Linked DNA regions of Psychroserpens ponticola. The protein of the gene in region 1 interacts with the protein of each later gene in a pairwise test. Links are inferred from orthologs where the notes say so. Each region holds a gene or a part of one and is shown on either strand. Other genes may lie near its edges.

Evidence for each region.
Region 2: the proteins of gyrA (region 1) and gyrB interact in binary tests that used the Escherichia coli proteins (3 or more experiments, as listed by UniProt). The link is inferred for Psychroserpens ponticola from one-to-one orthologs.

Annotation. Positions count from the first base shown.
Region 1 is NZ_CP116221.1:2,184,888-2,193,799, reverse strand. What follows is about bases 3,113-6,209. They hold gyrA (DNA gyrase subunit A), read left to right. Parts: upstream 3,113-3,434; coding sequence 3,435-5,984; downstream 5,985-6,209. Other genes in these bases: MUN68_RS09890 (tetratricopeptide repeat protein), read left to right, coding at 6,012-6,209; MUN68_RS09900 (ATP-dependent Clp protease ATP-binding subunit), read right to left, coding at 3,113-3,177. Also shown: MUN68_RS09905 (hypothetical protein), read right to left, coding at 177-545; more of MUN68_RS09900, read right to left, coding at 628-3,112; more of MUN68_RS09890, read left to right, coding at 6,210-7,277; MUN68_RS09885 (C40 family peptidase), read right to left, coding at 7,329-8,078; MUN68_RS09880 (acetyl-CoA C-acyltransferase), read right to left, coding at 8,088-8,912. UniProt on the Escherichia coli protein: A type II topoisomerase that negatively supercoils closed circular double-stranded (ds) DNA in an ATP-dependent manner to maintain chromosomes in an underwound state.
Region 2 is NZ_CP116221.1:623,526-632,340, forward strand. The notes cover bases 5,723-8,722. They hold gyrB (DNA topoisomerase (ATP-hydrolyzing) subunit B), read left to right. Parts: upstream 5,723-6,247; coding sequence 6,248-8,197; downstream 8,198-8,722. Other genes in these bases: asnB (asparagine synthase B), read left to right, coding at 5,723-5,950; MUN68_RS02745 (DUF6588 family protein), read left to right, coding at 8,370-8,722. Outside these bases: MUN68_RS02715 (helicase HerA-like domain-containing protein), read right to left, coding at 1-1,301; MUN68_RS02720 (7-carboxy-7-deazaguanine synthase QueE), read left to right, coding at 1,502-2,134; MUN68_RS02725 (DUF2911 domain-containing protein), read right to left, coding at 2,180-2,731; MUN68_RS02730 (YCF48-related protein), read right to left, coding at 2,833-4,107; more of asnB, read left to right, coding at 4,289-5,722; more of MUN68_RS02745, read left to right, coding at 8,723-8,815. UniProt on the Escherichia coli protein: DNA gyrase negatively supercoils closed circular double-stranded DNA in an ATP-dependent manner to maintain chromosomes in an underwound state.

The DNA.
Region 1 (8,912 bases):
TCTTGTTGAATTAAAATATTGATATCATTAAATGGTAAGATTGTTATGAGCCTAAAATAAATAAAAATGACTTTTATTTTAAAAGGTTTCAATTACAATTAATTTGACAGATGGTTGATTTAAAGTGTAATTTATAGTTGTTAAAAATAAAGAAAGATGCTTTTATAGGAATACCATTAAATAGAAAGGACTGTATTAGCCCAAATAGTAGCTTCTTCAATAGTATCAAGAATTTCAAAAGGTTTATTTAAAAAGAGCTTTTCAATTTCAGCATTGCGTTTAGCTTTATAATCTGCGGAAACTACACAAAATCCTGCTAGATTTTTAATTTTAGAAGTTTCTTTATAAATGGCAGGATCTACTGAATAAGAATGTAAGCGATGAGTGATATAAACAAAAGGTTTATTTTTATAATAGGTATCAGCAACATTTAATAATACATCGTTGTGCGTAGTTGTAACAGTAATGCCTTCATTTATAACTACTATCATATAGTAATCGTAAATATGCATGGTACAAAAATCATATTTTAATACATCAGTCACATCTAAAATTAGTAATTACTACGATGGAAAGCAAAAAAAACGTCTTGAAATTTCAAGACGTTTTTAATTTGATATATCAATATTATGATTCAGCTTGCTTTTTAGGCTTCTCTATTTTTATAGTTAATTCATCAGATTTTGTATCTAAATCCATAATAATAGTATCACCTTCTTGCAATTGTGAATTAATAATTTCTTCTGCCAATGCATCTTCAATATACTTCTGTATAGCTCGTTTTAAAGGTCTTGCTCCATATTGCTTATCAAACCCTTTTTCAGCTATGTAATCTTTAGCCTTAGTACTTAATTTAAGTTTATAGCCTAAATCTTTTATGCGTTTAATTAAGAATGCTAATTCGATATCAATAATTTTATTGATATCATCTTTTTCAAGTGCATTGAATACCATTACATCATCTATTCTGTTAAGAAATTCAGGAGCAAAAGCTTTTTTTAGTGCATTTTCAATAATGCTTCTAGAGTTGTCACTTGCCTGAGCGGCTTTAGCTGAAGTACCAAAACCAACACCTTGACCAAAATCTTTCAATTTTCTGGCACCTATATTAGAGGTCATGATAATAATCGTGTTTCTGAAATCGATTTTACGACCTAAACTATCTGTCAAGAAACCATCATCAAGAACTTGAAGCATCATATTAAAAACGTCTGGATGTGCTTTTTCAATTTCATCTAATAAAATAACAGCATAGGGTTTACGTCTAACTTTTTCAGTAAGTTGTCCACCTTCTTCATAACCAACATATCCTGGAGGTGCTCCAACAAGTCTAGAAATAGCGAATTTCTCCATATATTCACTCATATCTATTCTTATTAAGGCATCTTCACTATCAAATAATTCACGAGCTAATACTTTAGCTAACTGCGTTTTACCAACACCTGTTTGTCCTAAAAATATAAATGAACCAATTGGCTTATTAGGATCTTTAAGTCCAGCACGATTACGCTGAATAGCTTTAACAACCTTAGCAACAGCTTCGTCTTGACCAATTACCTTTCCTTTTATTAATTCAGGTAATTGAGCGAGTTTATTACTTTCAGTTTGAGCAATTCTATTTACAGGGATTCCAGTCATCATAGAAACAACATCGGCAACATTATCTTCTGACACTACTTCTCTATGTTGTTTGGTTTCTTCTTCCCATTTTTCTTGTGCTAATGCTAATTCCTTTTCTAAGCGTTTTTCATCATCTCTTAGTTTAGCAGCTTCTTCATACTTTTGCTTTTTAACAACCGTGTTTTTAGTTTCTTTTACTTCTTCAAGTTTCTTTTCAAGCTCTAATATTTGCTTAGGAACATCAATATTTGTGATGTGGACTCTAGATCCAGCTTCGTCTAAGGCATCAATAGCTTTGTCTGGTAAAAACCGTTCAGTCATATATCTATTGGTCAATTTCACACAAGCTTCAATAGCTTCGTCTGTATAATCAACATTGTGATGTTCTTCGTATTTTCCTTTAATATTATTAAGGATTTCAATGGTTTCTTCAACAGTTGTAGGTTCAACAATTACTTTCTGAAAACGACGTTCTAATGCACCATCTTTTTCAATATATTGTCTGTATTCATCTAATGTTGTTGCTCCAATACATTGTATTTCTCCACGAGCTAATGCAGGCTTGAACATATTAGAAGCATCCAAACTACCAGTTGCTCCACCTGCACCAACAATAGTATGTATTTCGTCAATGAACAAAATGATATCATCATTCTTTTCAAGTTCATTCATCACAGCTTTCATGCGTTCTTCAAACTGTCCTCTATATTTTGTTCCTGCAACTAAGCTAGCTAAATCTAATGTAACCACACGTTTATTAAAAAGAATACGTGATACTTTACGCTTTACAATTCTTAAAGCAAGACCTTCAGCAATGGCAGATTTACCAACACCAGGTTCACCAATAAGTAAGGGATTGTTTTTTTTGCGTCTACTTAATATTTGTGACACACGTTGTATTTCTTTTTCTCGACCTACAACGGGATCTAATTTGCCTTCTTCAGCCATTACAGTCAAATCTCTACCAAAGTTATCTAAAACAGGTGTTTTAGATTTTTTGGTTGATTTTGACCCTGTTTGACCAAAAGGATTTTGTTTAGCATCATCATCTTCTATTGGCTCATCATCAGAAAAAGATTCTGCTTTTGGCTCATCTATAAAATCATCATCGTTTGTAATCATAAATTTGAATTGTTCTTTAACATTATCGTAATCTACTTTCAGCTTATTTAAAAGCTTAGTTGTTGGATCGTTTTCATTTCTTAGAATGCACAATAATAAATGTGCTGTATTAATAGACGTGCTTTGGAAGAGTTTAGCTTCTAAAAATGTCGTTTTTAAAGCACGCTCTGCTTGTCGAGTCAAATGAAGGTTTTTCTTTTCATTTGATGTTATTGTAATATTAGGATTAGCAGGACTAAGAATTTCTACTTTCCGTCTTAAGTGATTCAAATCAATATCTAAAGCACTTAAAATATCTATTGCCTTTCCGCTTCCATCACGAAGCAAGCCCAACATTAAATGTTCGGTGCCTATAAAATCGTGGCCTAAACGTAAAGCTTCTTCTTTGCTAAACGCTATAACATCTTTAACTCTTGGGGAAAAATTATCATCCATATTAATCTCTTTCTGCATTAAAAATAGTAAAAACAAGTATAAAAAGGCAAAAACTATACCTTAAAATATTTGAATAGTCTAATAGACTAAAAAAACTTTACAAAATCAAAGTTTTTAACAAGTAACTTATTAAAAAAAAGCGTTAAAATTTGTTAATAAAAAATATTAAAAAAGGGATTTATAAGTTCTGTAAACACTATGAAATTGGTTATCTTAGCATGTTTTGAAAACCTACAAAAAATCTAATAATTTTATTTATGGCAGAAGGAGAAAAATTGATTCCTATTAACATAGAAGATGAAATGAAATCGGCTTACATTGATTATTCAATGTCAGTCATTGTGTCACGTGCATTACCAGATGTAAGAGACGGCTTAAAACCTGTTCACAGACGTGTATTATATGGTATGCATGAATTAGGAGTTCGATCTAATACAGCCCACAAGAAATCGGCTAGAATTGTTGGAGAAGTTCTTGGTAAGTACCATCCACATGGTGATACTTCAGTTTATGATGCAATGGTTCGTATGGCTCAAGAATGGAGCTTACGATATATGTTAGTCGATGGACAAGGAAACTTTGGCTCTATTGATGGAGATAGTCCTGCAGCAATGCGTTATACAGAAGCGCGTATGCGTAAGATATCTGAAGATATGCTTGCCGATATTGATAAGGAAACTGTTGATCATAAATTAAATTTTGATGACACTTTACAAGAGCCTACTGTATTGCCTACGCGTATTCCAGGTCTTTTAGTTAATGGTGCATCTGGTATTGCAGTTGGTATGGCTACCAATATGCCACCTCATAATTTGAGTGAAGTTGTTGATGGAACTGTAGCTTACATTGAAAATAATGACATTGAAATAGATGAACTTATTACGCATGTAAAAGCACCAGATTTTCCAACAGGTGGAACCATTTATGGATACGATGGTGTTCGTGAAGCTTTTAAGACAGGTCGTGGACGAATTGTCATGAGAGGAAAAGCTATTATTGAAGAAGTACAAGGAAGAGAAACTATTATCGTTACCGAAATACCATATCAGGTTAATAAAGCTGATATGATTAAGAAAACGGCTGACCTTATTAATGATAAAAAGATTGATGGTATTTCTTTAATTAGAGATGAATCTGATAGAAATGGTATGCGTATCGTTTATGTATTAAAACGTGATGCCATTCCTAACATTGTTTTAAACATGTTGTATAAGTATACAGCATTACAATCATCTTTTAGTGTTAATAATATTGCATTAGTTAAAGGACGTCCACAATTGTTGAATCTTAAAGACATGATTCATCACTTTGTGGAACACAGACATGAAGTGGTTGTAAGACGTACTAAATATGAGTTGCGAAAAGCAGAAGAACGTGCTCATATATTAGAAGGTTTAATTATCGCTTCAGATAATATCGACGAAGTTATTGCACTTATAAGAGCATCTTCAAATGCAGATGAAGCTAGAGAAAAGCTAATTGAACGTTTTAAACTTTCAGAAATTCAAGCGAAAGCCATTGTCGAAATGCGTTTGCGTCAATTAACTGGACTAGAACAAGACAAACTTCGTAACGAGTACGAAGAATTGATGAAAACCATTGAAGATTTGAAAGACATTCTTGACAAAAAAGAGCGTCGTATGGATATCATTAAAGACGAACTTTTACATGTTAAAGATAAATATGGTGATGAGCGTCGTTCATTAATCGAATATGCTGGAGGAGATTTAAGTATCGAAGATATGATTCCAGATGAACAAGTAGTGATTACTATTTCACATGCTGGTTATATAAAAAGAACATCACTTACAGAATATAAAACTCAAAATAGAGGAGGTGTTGGTCAAAAAGCATCGACGACTAGAAATGAAGATTTCTTAGAGCATTTATTTGTTGGAACTAACCACCAATATATGTTATTCTTTACTCAAAAAGGAAAATGTTTCTGGATGCGTGTTTATGAAATTCCTGAAGGAAGTAAAACATCTAAAGGAAGAGCAATTCAAAACCTTATAAATATTGAGCAAGATGATAAAGTAATGGCTTTCATTTGTACTCAAGATTTAAAAGACGAAGACTACATCAATAGTCATTATGTAATCATGGCGACTAAAAATGGTCAGGTAAAGAAAACATCTTTAGAGCAATACTCTCGTCCGAGAACCAATGGTATCAATGCCATTACCATTAAGGAAGATGACGAATTGTTAGAAGCAAAATTAACTACAGGAAATAGTCAAGTTATGCTGGCTCTTAAATCTGGTAAAGCCATCAGGTTTGAAGAAGCTAAAACGCGTCCAATGGGAAGAAATGCTTCAGGTGTTAGAGGAATTAGACTACAGCATGACAAAGATGAAGTTGTTGGAATGGTTACTGTTGAAAATCCACAAGAAGAATCTGTACTAGTTGTTTCTGAAAAAGGTTACGGAAAACGAACGTATATTGATGACCCAGAAGATGGAGAAGCAGTGTACAGAATTACAAACCGTGGAGGTAAAGGTGTTAAAACCATTTCAATCACTGAAAAAACAGGACATCTAGTTGCTATCAAAACGGTTACAGATGAAGATGATTTAATGATTATTAATAAGTCTGGTATTGCAATTAGAATGGCAGTAAATGATTTACGTGTTATGGGTCGTGCTACTCAAGGTGTTAAATTGATTAACCTTAAAGGAAGTGATTCTATCGCAGCTGTAGCCAAAGTCATGAAAGATGAAGATGAAGATGAATTAGATGTTGAAGACTCTGGCATTCAAGGTCTTAATGAAGATGGCACAACTCTTGATACCAACGAAGAAGAATAACAACAATAAAAACTAAACATAGTAATAATGAAAAAACAAATTATAATTGCTTTAGCACTATTAGTTAGTACCTTTTCTTTTTCTCAGAAAGACGAACTAAAAGCAGCTGAGAAAGCAATAAAAAGCAAAAATTTTGCTGATGCTAAAACGGCAATTCAATCAGCAGAATCACTTATAGATTCAGCAGATGATAAGATGAAAGCAAAGTTTTATTTCTTAAAAGGACAAGCGTTATATGCAAATGGTGCTGGATCTAATGACGATACAGATAAAGCTATTGCGAGTTTTAATAAGGTAAAAGATATTGAAGCTAAAGCTGGTAAAGGAAAGTATTCTTCTAACGTAGATGAATTAAAGCAACAAATGCTAGCTAATTTTTTAACTAAGGCAAATACAGCTTGGCAAGAGAAACGTTTTGTTGAGTCTTCAGATGGATTTAACAAAGCATATCGTATGTCTACTAAAGATACCTTATACCTTTATTATGCAGCATCTTCAGCAGTGAATGCACAAGATTATGATACTTCATTAAAATTATATGAAGAGTTAAGAGAGATGGGATATACTGGTATTGTTAAGGAGTACTCAGCTACGATTAAAAATACTGGTGAGTCTGAAAGTTTTGATAGTAAATCTTTAAGAGATTTTGCTTTAAAGGCTGGAACTCATATTGTTCCTAAAGAAACACTTACAGATTCAAAATTGCCTTTAATTAAAAAAATGCTTGCAGATATTTATATCTTCAAAGGAGAAGACGATAAAGCTATTGCAGCAATTAAAGAAGCTAGAGCTGAAAATCCAGATGATGCAACTCTTATTATTGCTGAAGCTAATATTGAATATAAACTTGGTAATAATGATAAATATAAAAGCTTAATGGAGGAAGCCATTTTGAAGGATCCTAACAATGCAACGCTTCGTTATAATGTTGGTGTGATGACCATGAAGGAAGGCGAATATGAGACTGCTAGAGCGGCATTCAGTAAAGCTTTAGAATTTGATCCAACAATGAAAGATGCTGCGTTGAATATTTCTACTACTTATATTGAAGAAGGAAATAAACTTTTAGAAGAAATGAATAGTCTTGGTACATCTAGTGCTGATTTTGAGAGATATGATGAGTTAAAAGCTCAAAAAGTTAATCTGTTTCAAGAAGGAGCAAACATATTGGTTGAATTTTTAGAGGCTAATCCAGAAGGAAGTAATGGTATTTTTCAACAACTGAATAATATCTATTTAGCTGTTGGAGAAGTTGAAAAGGCTAAAATGTATAAAGCCATGATTAAAGAATAATTTAATAGTCTAAGTTATATAAAAAAAGCCATTCAATTTGAATGGCTTTTTTTATATAATTTTTTTGATAACTCTAAGTTTATGAGTATGTATATTCTTGTCAATATTATAAATGCCAGAATGGTCTAAACGATCAATTCGTACTTTACCATGTGCATGGATGATATAATTATCTTCCATAATAATGCCAACATGTGTAATTAGCCCTTCATTATTGTCAAAAAAAGCCAGATCTCCAGGTTCGCTTTCTTCAATAAAACTTAATGCAAGGCCTTGAGTAGCTTGTTGTGAAGCATCACGAAGTAAATTGTATCCATTTAATTTATATACCATTTGAGTAAAACCTGAGCAATCAATTCCAAAAGGTGTTTTTCCTCCCCAAAGATATGGAGCATTTAAATACATAAATGCAGTTTTAATCAGGTTTTCTTTAGGGTGTTTTGTAGACGTTGTACGACCATCAAACGTATGCTTTAGAAGACTCAACCCATTTAAAGAAGCTCCAAGTGGTATTGTAGATAATTGTTGATTTTCATCTTCAATATATTCTACTAAATCATTTGAAAGCATGTGATTTTCAATCTTAATAGACTTGTATTCATCTTCTGTGATTTCTAAATACTGTTTGTTATCTATCCAACCTTCATATTTATCATATGCTAAACGAATTTTACTCCAAGATTTACGTTGTTCTAGCACCTTGAAAATTTCACCATAAAGTACTTGAGAGATCAACTCGCAAGCGTCACTAGGTTCAACTCTAAGTGGAACAATACTCAGATTACAAATTCCGTATTGCATTACGATAAATTAATTGCGTTCTAATACTACAGCAGAAGCACCACCACCACCATTACAAATAGCTGCGGCTCCAGTTTTAGCATTGTTTTGTTCTAATACGTTAAGCAATGTAATCAAAATTCTAACACCAGAACAACCTAATGGATGTCCTAACGAAACAGCGCCTCCATTTACATTTACATTACTATCAGTAAGTCCGAGTAGTTTCATATTGGCAAGACCTACAACAGAAAAAGCTTCATTGAATTCAAAATAATCTACATCATCTATTGAAATCCCAGCCTTATCTAATGCTTTAGGTAGCGCTTTAGCAGGTGCAGTCGTAAACCATTTCGGTTCTTGTGCAGCATCAGCATAACCTTTAATAGTAGCTAGTGGTTTTAATCCTAATTCTTCAGCTTTATCTTTACTCATTAATACCATTGCGCCAGCTCCATCATTAATTGTTGAAGCATTTGCTGCAGTAACAGTTCCTTCTTTAGTAAAAGCAGGACGCAAAGCAGGTATTTTTTCCATTCTAACATTGCTGTATTCTTCATCTTTAGACACAATGATTGCATCACCACGACGTTGAGGCACTTCTACAGGAACAACTTCATTATTAAATTTTCCAGCGTCCCAAGCAGCAGCAGAACGATTATATGATTGAATAGCAAAAGCATCTTGATCTTCACGTGAAAAATTGTATTCAGAAGCACAGGCATCTGCACAAACTCCCATAGCATTTTTATCGTAAGCATCAACTAATCCGTCTTTTTGCATTCCATCTTCCATGGTAGCAGGACCAAATTTAGTTCCAGTTCTTGCGTGGTAATAATGAGGTATTAAACTCAT
Region 2 (8,815 bases), 1.6 Mb from region 1 along the record:
GTATTGTATTTTTTAGCTAGTTTAGATTTTCCTAAAAGAGCAGCTAATTCGCTTTCAGTTAATACATCCATTCTGCTCATGGGAGCTCGCATCATTGTTGCTGCTAATGGTGTCGGTTTACCTTTTTCATTTAAAGCAGAAACGAGTGCTTCTCCAATTCCTAAAGAGGTTAATACATCTGCAGTATCGTAAAATTTAGTGTCAGGATAATTTTGAGCTGTTAACTTGATTGCTTTTCTGTCCTTTGCTGTAAATGCTCTTAGTGCATGCTGCACTTTAAGACCTAGTTGGCCTAAAACTGCTTCAGGAACATCTGTTGGGTTTTGAGTTACAAAATATAAACCAACGCCTTTACTTCGAATGAGTTTAACGATACTTTCAATTTGATTTAATAAAGCTTTTGAGGCTTCATTGAAAATTAAATGTGCTTCATCAATAAACATAATTAATTCTGGACGACCACTATCGCCTTGCTCTGGAAATGTAGAATATATTTCAGCCAAAAGACTCAACATAAATGTAGAAAACAACTTTGGTCTGTCTTGTATATCGGTTAATCTAATAATATTAATATACCCTTTTCCTTCGTCATTAACACGTAATAAATCATCAACTTCAAAGGATGTTTCACCAAAGAATAAATTAGCACCTTGCTGTTCTAATTCAACAATTTTTCTCAAAATTGCTCCCGTTGAAGCTGTAGAAATTCTTCCATAAGCTTCCGTAAATTCAACCTTCCCTTCTTGAGTAGTATACTGTAATATCTTTTTGAAATCTTTGAGGTCTAAAAGAGGTAGTTTATTATCATCACAATATTTGAAAATCACAGCGACTACACCAGATTGAGCATCAGAAAGGTCTAAAATTCGAGATAACAAAACAGGACCAAATTCACTAACAGTTGCTCGTAAACGTACACCATCTTGTTCAGACAATGACATAACTTCAACTGGAAAAGCCTTTGCATCAAAAGGTAAACCTATTTTTTCGTGACGCTCATCAATTTTTGGATGTCCAGGACTTGGTTGTGCCAACCCACTTAAATCTCCTTTGATATCCATCAGCAATACAGGAACACCTTTTTCACTTAAATTTTCAGCTAAAACTTGTAAAGTTTTTGTTTTTCCTGTGCCAGTTGCACCTGCAATTAAGCCATGTCTATTCATGGTTTTTAAAGGCACATTGACAAATGCATTTGCTAGTGTTTCTCCATCTAACATTGCAGACCCTAAAGTGATATATTCACCTTTGTTCGTGTTTCCGTCTGTGATTTCTTTTAAAAAATCGTCCGCTCTACTCATGATTCAAAATTTGTATAAAAATAGTGTAATTTTAGTCAAGTTTAAAATGAACTAAAATGAAAAACATATCGCTGTATTTTACATCGAAAAGTTATTTTGTAATCCATAAAATAATGAAACAGAATTAGTGTTATATCTACAAAGTAAAACTTATGCCTAATTGCTTTTAACTTATAACTTTTGAAGTATCTTTGCATGCTATGACAAGAAGGGAACGACAAGAACAGATTGATAAAGGCTTATTATTGCCACTAATGGAAGAATTCTATACAATTCAAGGTGAGGGTTTTCATAAAGGAACAGCTGCTTATTTTGTGAGAATTGGTGGTTGTGATGTAGGTTGTCATTGGTGTGATGTTAAAGAAAGTTGGTTAGCTGAATTACATCCACCAACAGAAGCTGAAAAAATTGTAGAAAATGCTGTAAAATATAGTAATACTATTGTGGTTACAGGAGGAGAGCCTTTAATGTGGGACTTAAATCCGTTAACTTCACAATTAAAAGCGAAAGGAGTACAAACGCATATAGAAACGTCTGGTGCTTATAAATTATCTGGAACTTGGGATTGGATTTGTTTGTCTCCCAAAAAGATGAAATTGCCTACAAAAGAAGTTTGCGAAAAAGCACATGAACTCAAGTGTATTATCTATAATAAAGACGATTTTAGATTCGCTGAAGAACAAGCTGAAAAAGTTAATAAAGATTGTATTTTATATCTACAACCTGAATGGAGCAAGCGCGATAAAGTAGTGCCACAAATTGTTGATTATGTGATGAAAAACCCTAAATGGAAAGTCTCATTACAAACCCATAAATATTTGAATATACCATAAACAAAAAAAGCGCTGAACTACAGCGCTTTTTTTAAATCGTTAATTTTATTTTATTAGATTAAAAGGAAATGTAGCTCTCGAATTTCCCCAACCTAAATGCATGTTAATGGCACCTTTAGATTCTTCAAATACTATAGAGAACGCTTCTATAATCTCTTTTGATTCCGTTTTTTTGGTTGTAAATCGAGCAACATCATTATCTTGTTTATAAAAGTAACTTCCCCAAACATTTAAATCTTTACTAATAATTGCAGTCCATTCATTTCCGTTCGACTTTATGTAAAATGTATATGTTCCAGCTGTTACAACAGTATCTCCAAACATTAAATCTTTATATAAGGTTAATTCAGCAGCTTCATTTGCACCAACTCTCCAAATGTCATCTTTTTTTACTAATTTTTCTACTTCACGATCTTTAAGATTAGGTCTACTATATACTATTTTAATAACTTTTTCAGAGTCTTTATAATTTGTAGGAAACGATGCTGCATCCATTGGGCTTTTATCTAAATCTGGAAATTTTTGAGCATTAGCATTAAATGAGATTAACATTAAAAATGCCATGGTAATTGTTGAAATAAATGTTGATGTTTTCATAATTAGTTTTAAGTATTTATTGATATTTTTTAAAATTAGAACCTTTTGGTCTTAATATTATATTAAATGTCGGACTTTGATGTTAAAGTTTACAAGAAGCGTTATTTTTTTATGAACTTTAGATGAGATCGTCCTGAATTGTTATGGAAATCTATAAAATAAGCGCCAGAGGTTAAATTTGAAACATTAAAATTGTAGCCTTTGAGTATGGGTTGTAAAATAATATCACGTGATAATTGTTTGATGTATTTGCCGTTTATGTCATACAATTCTATTAAAATATTATCATCGCTTGGAAAATTGATTGTGAATTCTAAATTTGTTTCCACTGGGTTTGTTTGAATTTTTATGTCTAAATGTTGATTGTCAATCTGTCCTAAATCTTCAACACCTAAAGTGTCTTCAGTGAATTTGTAAACCGTTGTTCCAGACGCATAAGCTGTAGTAGAGTTGATGATAAAAATGCGATTTAAATTATTACCAATATTTAGGTCGTTCCATGTTACACCACCATCTAATGTTTCTTGAAAACCTGTGGTATGTCCACCCATCCACCCATGATTTTCAGTGATAAATCCAACAGCTTGAATTTCAGTTTCAACAGATTCGAAATCCAGCCAATTCACACCAGCATCAACAGATTTAATTAATTTTCCATTATTTGGGGCAACAGAAGAAATAGCGCCAAACATTATACTATTGTTGCCAACAAGAGTTTGTAATTTCCAAACATATTCGCCATTTACATTGGTATTGTAAATTTCTGTCCATGTCGATCCTCCATCAATAGTTTTTAAAATAATTCCACCATTAGAATCTCTGCCAGCTGCAAATCCTATGTTTTCATCTAAGAATAAAACTTCAACTAAGGCATTTGCATAACTAGACATGTCAATAAATGTCCAAGTGTCACCACTATCTACAGATTTTATGATGTGAGCAGGAGTAAAATAAGCGCCACATGCATAAATTGTTGAATTACCTACAGCATCTATTCCGCAAATTGCGTTAGGGTTTGGGCTGATGTTTGTGACTTCTGTCCAGTTTACGCCTCCATCAATGGTTTTAAAAAACGTACCATTTAAAGTGCCAATAAAGCCAATATCTTCATTTAAAAATTCAATATTTCTGAAATAATAATTTCCTGTAATATCATTTTCATTGAGTTGCTCAGTCCAATTTAAACCACCATCTGTAGTCTTGTAAACTCTTGCATAGTAGCCATTTGCTGCCCAACCTAAATTTTCGTTTAAAAAAAACACATCATCAAAACGTTGGCCATTTGGATTGGAGTAAATGTTTGGCGCTGGTTGCCAAATGGGTTGTGCGCCTATACTAATGCTAAATAATAGAATGAATAATTTTACTAGTTTCATATGTTTATTTCTACTTTCAAATCACAAAGTTAAGAATCTGTTTTTTGGTCTAAGAATTATTTTTTGTATTAAAATAGTGTTTTTAGTTTCAAATTGTAAGTAAAATTACACTTTATGTTTCAGTTTATGAAGTTATAATTCATATTTGTATCCTATTAATAAACAAAAATGAAATTTAGTTATGTGCGGAATTGTTTGTGCGTTTGATATAAAACAGAAATCAGAGGAATTAAGACCTCAATTGCTAGAAATGGCTAAACGAATACGTCATCGTGGACCAGATTGGAGTGGGATTTATAGCGATGACAAAGTTATAATGACTCATGAGCGATTGGCAATTGTAGATCCTGCTTCAGGAAAGCAGCCTTTATTGAGTAATGATAAGCAACTTGTTTTAGCTGCTAATGGTGAGATTTATAACCATCGCGAACTGAGAAAGCAATTTCCGTCGTATCAATTTCAAACTGAAAGCGATTGCGAAGTGATTTTAGCTTTATATAAAGAAAAAGGTGTCGATTTTGTAGATGAACTAAACGGTATTTTTGGATTTGCTATTTATGATGCTGAAAACGATGAATATTTCATTGCTCGTGATCATATGGGAATTATTCCATTATATATTGGTTGGGATCAAAATGGAACTTTTTATGTAGCTTCAGAATTAAAAGCTTTGGAAGGCGTTTGTACAAAGATTGAATTGTTTCCTCCAGGACATTATATGAGTAGTAAAGATGGAGAATTTGTACAATGGTATAATCGTGATTGGACAGATTATGATGCTGTTAAGGATAATGAAACAAGCATAACTGAAGTTAAAGAAGCGCTTGAAGCTGCAGTTCACAGGCAATTAATGAGTGACGTGCCTTATGGAGTTTTGTTGTCTGGTGGTTTAGATTCTTCAGTTGTATCTGCAATTGCAAAAAAATATTCACAAAAGCGTATTGAATCTGATGATGAAAAGGATGCCTGGTATCCACAATTGCATTCATTCGCTGTAGGTTTAGAAGGGTCTCCAGATTTGAAAGCAGCAAAAAAAGTTGCCGATCATATTGGTACTGTACATCACGAAATAAAATTTACAATTCAAGAAGGTTTAGATGCTATTAGAGATGTCATTTATAATATAGAAACTTATGATATAACGACAATACGTTCTTCAACACCTATGTATTTGATGGCAAGAGTGATAAAATCTATGGGTATTAAAATGGTATTGTCTGGAGAAGGTGCCGATGAAATCTTTGGCGGCTATTTGTATTTTCACAAAGCGCCTAATGCAAAAGAATTTCATGAAGAAACTGTCCGTAAACTAGATAAGTTACACATGTACGATTGTTTAAGAGCAAATAAAAGTTTGGCAGCATGGGGAATTGAAGGACGAGTACCATTTTTAGATAAAGAATTTATGGATGTAGCAATGCGTATTAATCCAAAAGATAAAATGATTAACGGAGAGCGTATGGAAAAATGGGTTGTTCGTAAAGCATTTGAAGATATGATTCCTGAAAGTGTAGCATGGAGACAAAAAGAACAATTTAGTGATGGTGTAGGTTATAGCTGGATTGATACCTTAAAAGAATTGGTTGAAACAGAAGTGACAGATGAGCAAATGGCAAGTGCCAAATTCCGTTACCCAATACAAACACCAATAAACAAAGAAGAATATTACTACCGAACAATTTTTGAAGATCACTTTCCTAGTGATACAGCAGCTTTGAGTGTGCCACAAGAACCAAGTGTAGCGTGTAGCACTAAAATAGCTCTAGAATGGGATGAAGCATTTAAAAACATGAATGACCCTTCAGGAAGAGCAATTGCAAATGTTCATGATGAAGCGTACTAAATTGATGTAAGTATTGCTTATAAATAATAAAAATTCAATCACAAAATCTCGCCTCTATGAGGTTTTGTGATTTTTGCACGTTTCCTAAGATGTTAAAAATCACAAAAATCAATTTTAAGCTGCTTTTTGTTCGATTTAAGAACGTTTTAAGTAATTAACAAATGTTGACAATTATTACTTTCAATTTATAAAATATTTAAAAAAAAGCACTCAATTTCTTATATTTGTTTGTATTCAAAAGGATGCTAAACGGCATCTTTTTTTATGCGACATATAAATCAAAATGAATTAAAATTTATGAGCGATCAGAAAGAAGAATTTAATAAGCATAACTATTCAGCAGATAGCATTCAGGCATTAGAAGGTATGGAGCATGTACGTATGCGTCCTTCCATGTATATTGGAGATGTTGGTACTCGTGGCTTGCACCATTTAGTATATGAAGTTGTAGATAACTCTATAGATGAAGCATTAGCTGGTCATTGTGATAATATTACAGTGATAATAAATGAAGATAATTCGATAACTACAGAAGATGATGGTCGTGGTATTCCTGTAGATCTTCACAAAAAAGAAGGTGTATCTGCGCTTGAAGTTGTAATGACTAAAATTGGAGCAGGTGGTAAGTTTGATAAAGACTCTTATAAAGTATCAGGTGGATTACACGGTGTTGGTGTAAGTTGCGTGAATGCATTATCAGAACATCTTAAAGCTACTGTTTTTAGAGAAGGTAAAGTTTACGAGCAAGAATATGAGCGTGGAAAAGCCATGTATCCTGTTAAGCAAGTAGGTGAAACGGATAAAAGAGGTACAACAGTTACTTTTAGACCAGATTCTACAATTTTCACGCAAACTTTGGAGTATAATTATGATACTTTAGCTAGTCGTTTACGTGAATTAGCATATTTAAATAAAGGAATTACGATTCATTTAATAGATAGAAGACACAAAAAAGAAGATGGTGAGTTTGAAGGTGAAACATTCCATTCTACTGAAGGTCTTAAAGAATTTATCCAATTTCTTGATGCAACTCGAGATCCTTTAATGAAAGATGTAATCGCTTTTGAAGGTGAAAAAAATGGAGTGCCTGTTGAAGTTGCTATGATTTATAATACATCTTATGCTGAAAACCTTCATTCTTATGTAAATAATATTAATACTCATGAAGGAGGTACGCACTTATCAGGATTTAGAAGAGGATTAACACATACTTTGAAAAAATATGCGGATAGTTCTGGGATGCTTGATAAACTGAAATTTGATATTGCTGGTGATGATTTCCGTGAAGGACTTACTGCAATTATTTCTGTAAAAGTTCAAGAGCCTCAATTTGAAGGTCAAACAAAAACAAAATTAGGTAACAGAGAAGTGTCTGCATCAGTAAGTCAAGCTGTATCTGAAATGTTAACTGATTATTTAGAAGAGAATCCAGACGATGCTAAAACCATTGTTCAAAAAGTAATACTTGCTGCTCAAGCACGTCATGCTGCTCAAAAAGCTCGTGACATGGTTCAGCGTAAAACCGTTATGAGTATTGGTGGCTTGCCAGGAAAATTAAGTGATTGCTCAGAGCAAGATCCTGAAAAATGTGAAATTTACCTTGTTGAGGGAGATTCGGCTGGTGGAACAGCAAAGATGGGGCGCGATAGAGCATTTCAAGCGATTTTACCATTAAGAGGAAAAATTCTTAATGTAGAGAAAGCAATGACTCATAAAGTTTTTGAAAACGAAGAAATCAAAAACATATTCACTGCTTTAGGTGTTACTATAGGTACTGAAGAGGATAGTAAAGCGCTTAACTTGTCAAAATTAAGATATCATAAAATTGTGATTATGTGTGATGCCGATATTGATGGAAGTCACATTGAAACTCTAATTTTAACCTTCTTTTTTAGATATATGAAAGAATTAATTGAAAATGGACATATTTATATCGCAACACCACCATTGTTTTTAGTTAAAAAAGGTGCAAAAAAAGAATATGCATGGAATGATGATGAGCGTTTGGCATTAATGGCGCAATATGGAGATGGCGCAAAAATTCAACGCTATAAAGGTCTTGGAGAGATGAATGCAGTTCAACTTTGGGATACCACAATGAATCCAGAGTTTAGAACATTACGTCAAATACAAATTGATAATGGAGTTGAGGCAGATCGTATTTTCTCAATGTTAATGGGTGACGAAGTGCCACCTCGTAGAGAATTTATTGAAAAGAATGCAGTTTATGCTAATATTGATGCTTAATTAGTAAAAGCACGACTTAGTTTAAATTCAAAAGAAAAAAGCAGCTATTTTTATAGCTGCTTTTTTCTTTTGAATATCTAACAGATATCGATAAAATGTAATTTTTAACGATTAAGTGCATGTATTTTGTTTTTTTTACTACATTTGCCTTAATGTTTAACCCTTGTCTATTATGAAAAACTTAATTATAGTATTGATATTATTTGTTTCAGTTCAACAGTCTAAATCTCAAGAATTAGAAACGATTATATTAGCTGCAGATGATGCCAGTTTATTGACTCAAAATTATTTAAATCCTGCCGTAAAAGGCTTGATGTACGATATGAATGGAGGTTGGTATACAACTGCTAAAACTCATAAAAAATTTGGTTTCGATATTACAATAAATGCTAATGCTTCTTTTGTGCCTAGTAAAGAACAAATGTTTGCTTTTGTGCCAAATGATTATACATTTTTGTCATTGCCTAATGGTGAAAGAGAATTAAATACGCTAATGAGCGACAATAATTCAGAAACAGTAGTTGATATCAAAATACCTTATGATAATGGAACCTACAAAGTCACTAGTTTTGACATGCCAGGAGGAATTGCTAATGATTTGCCTATTAATGCAGTTCC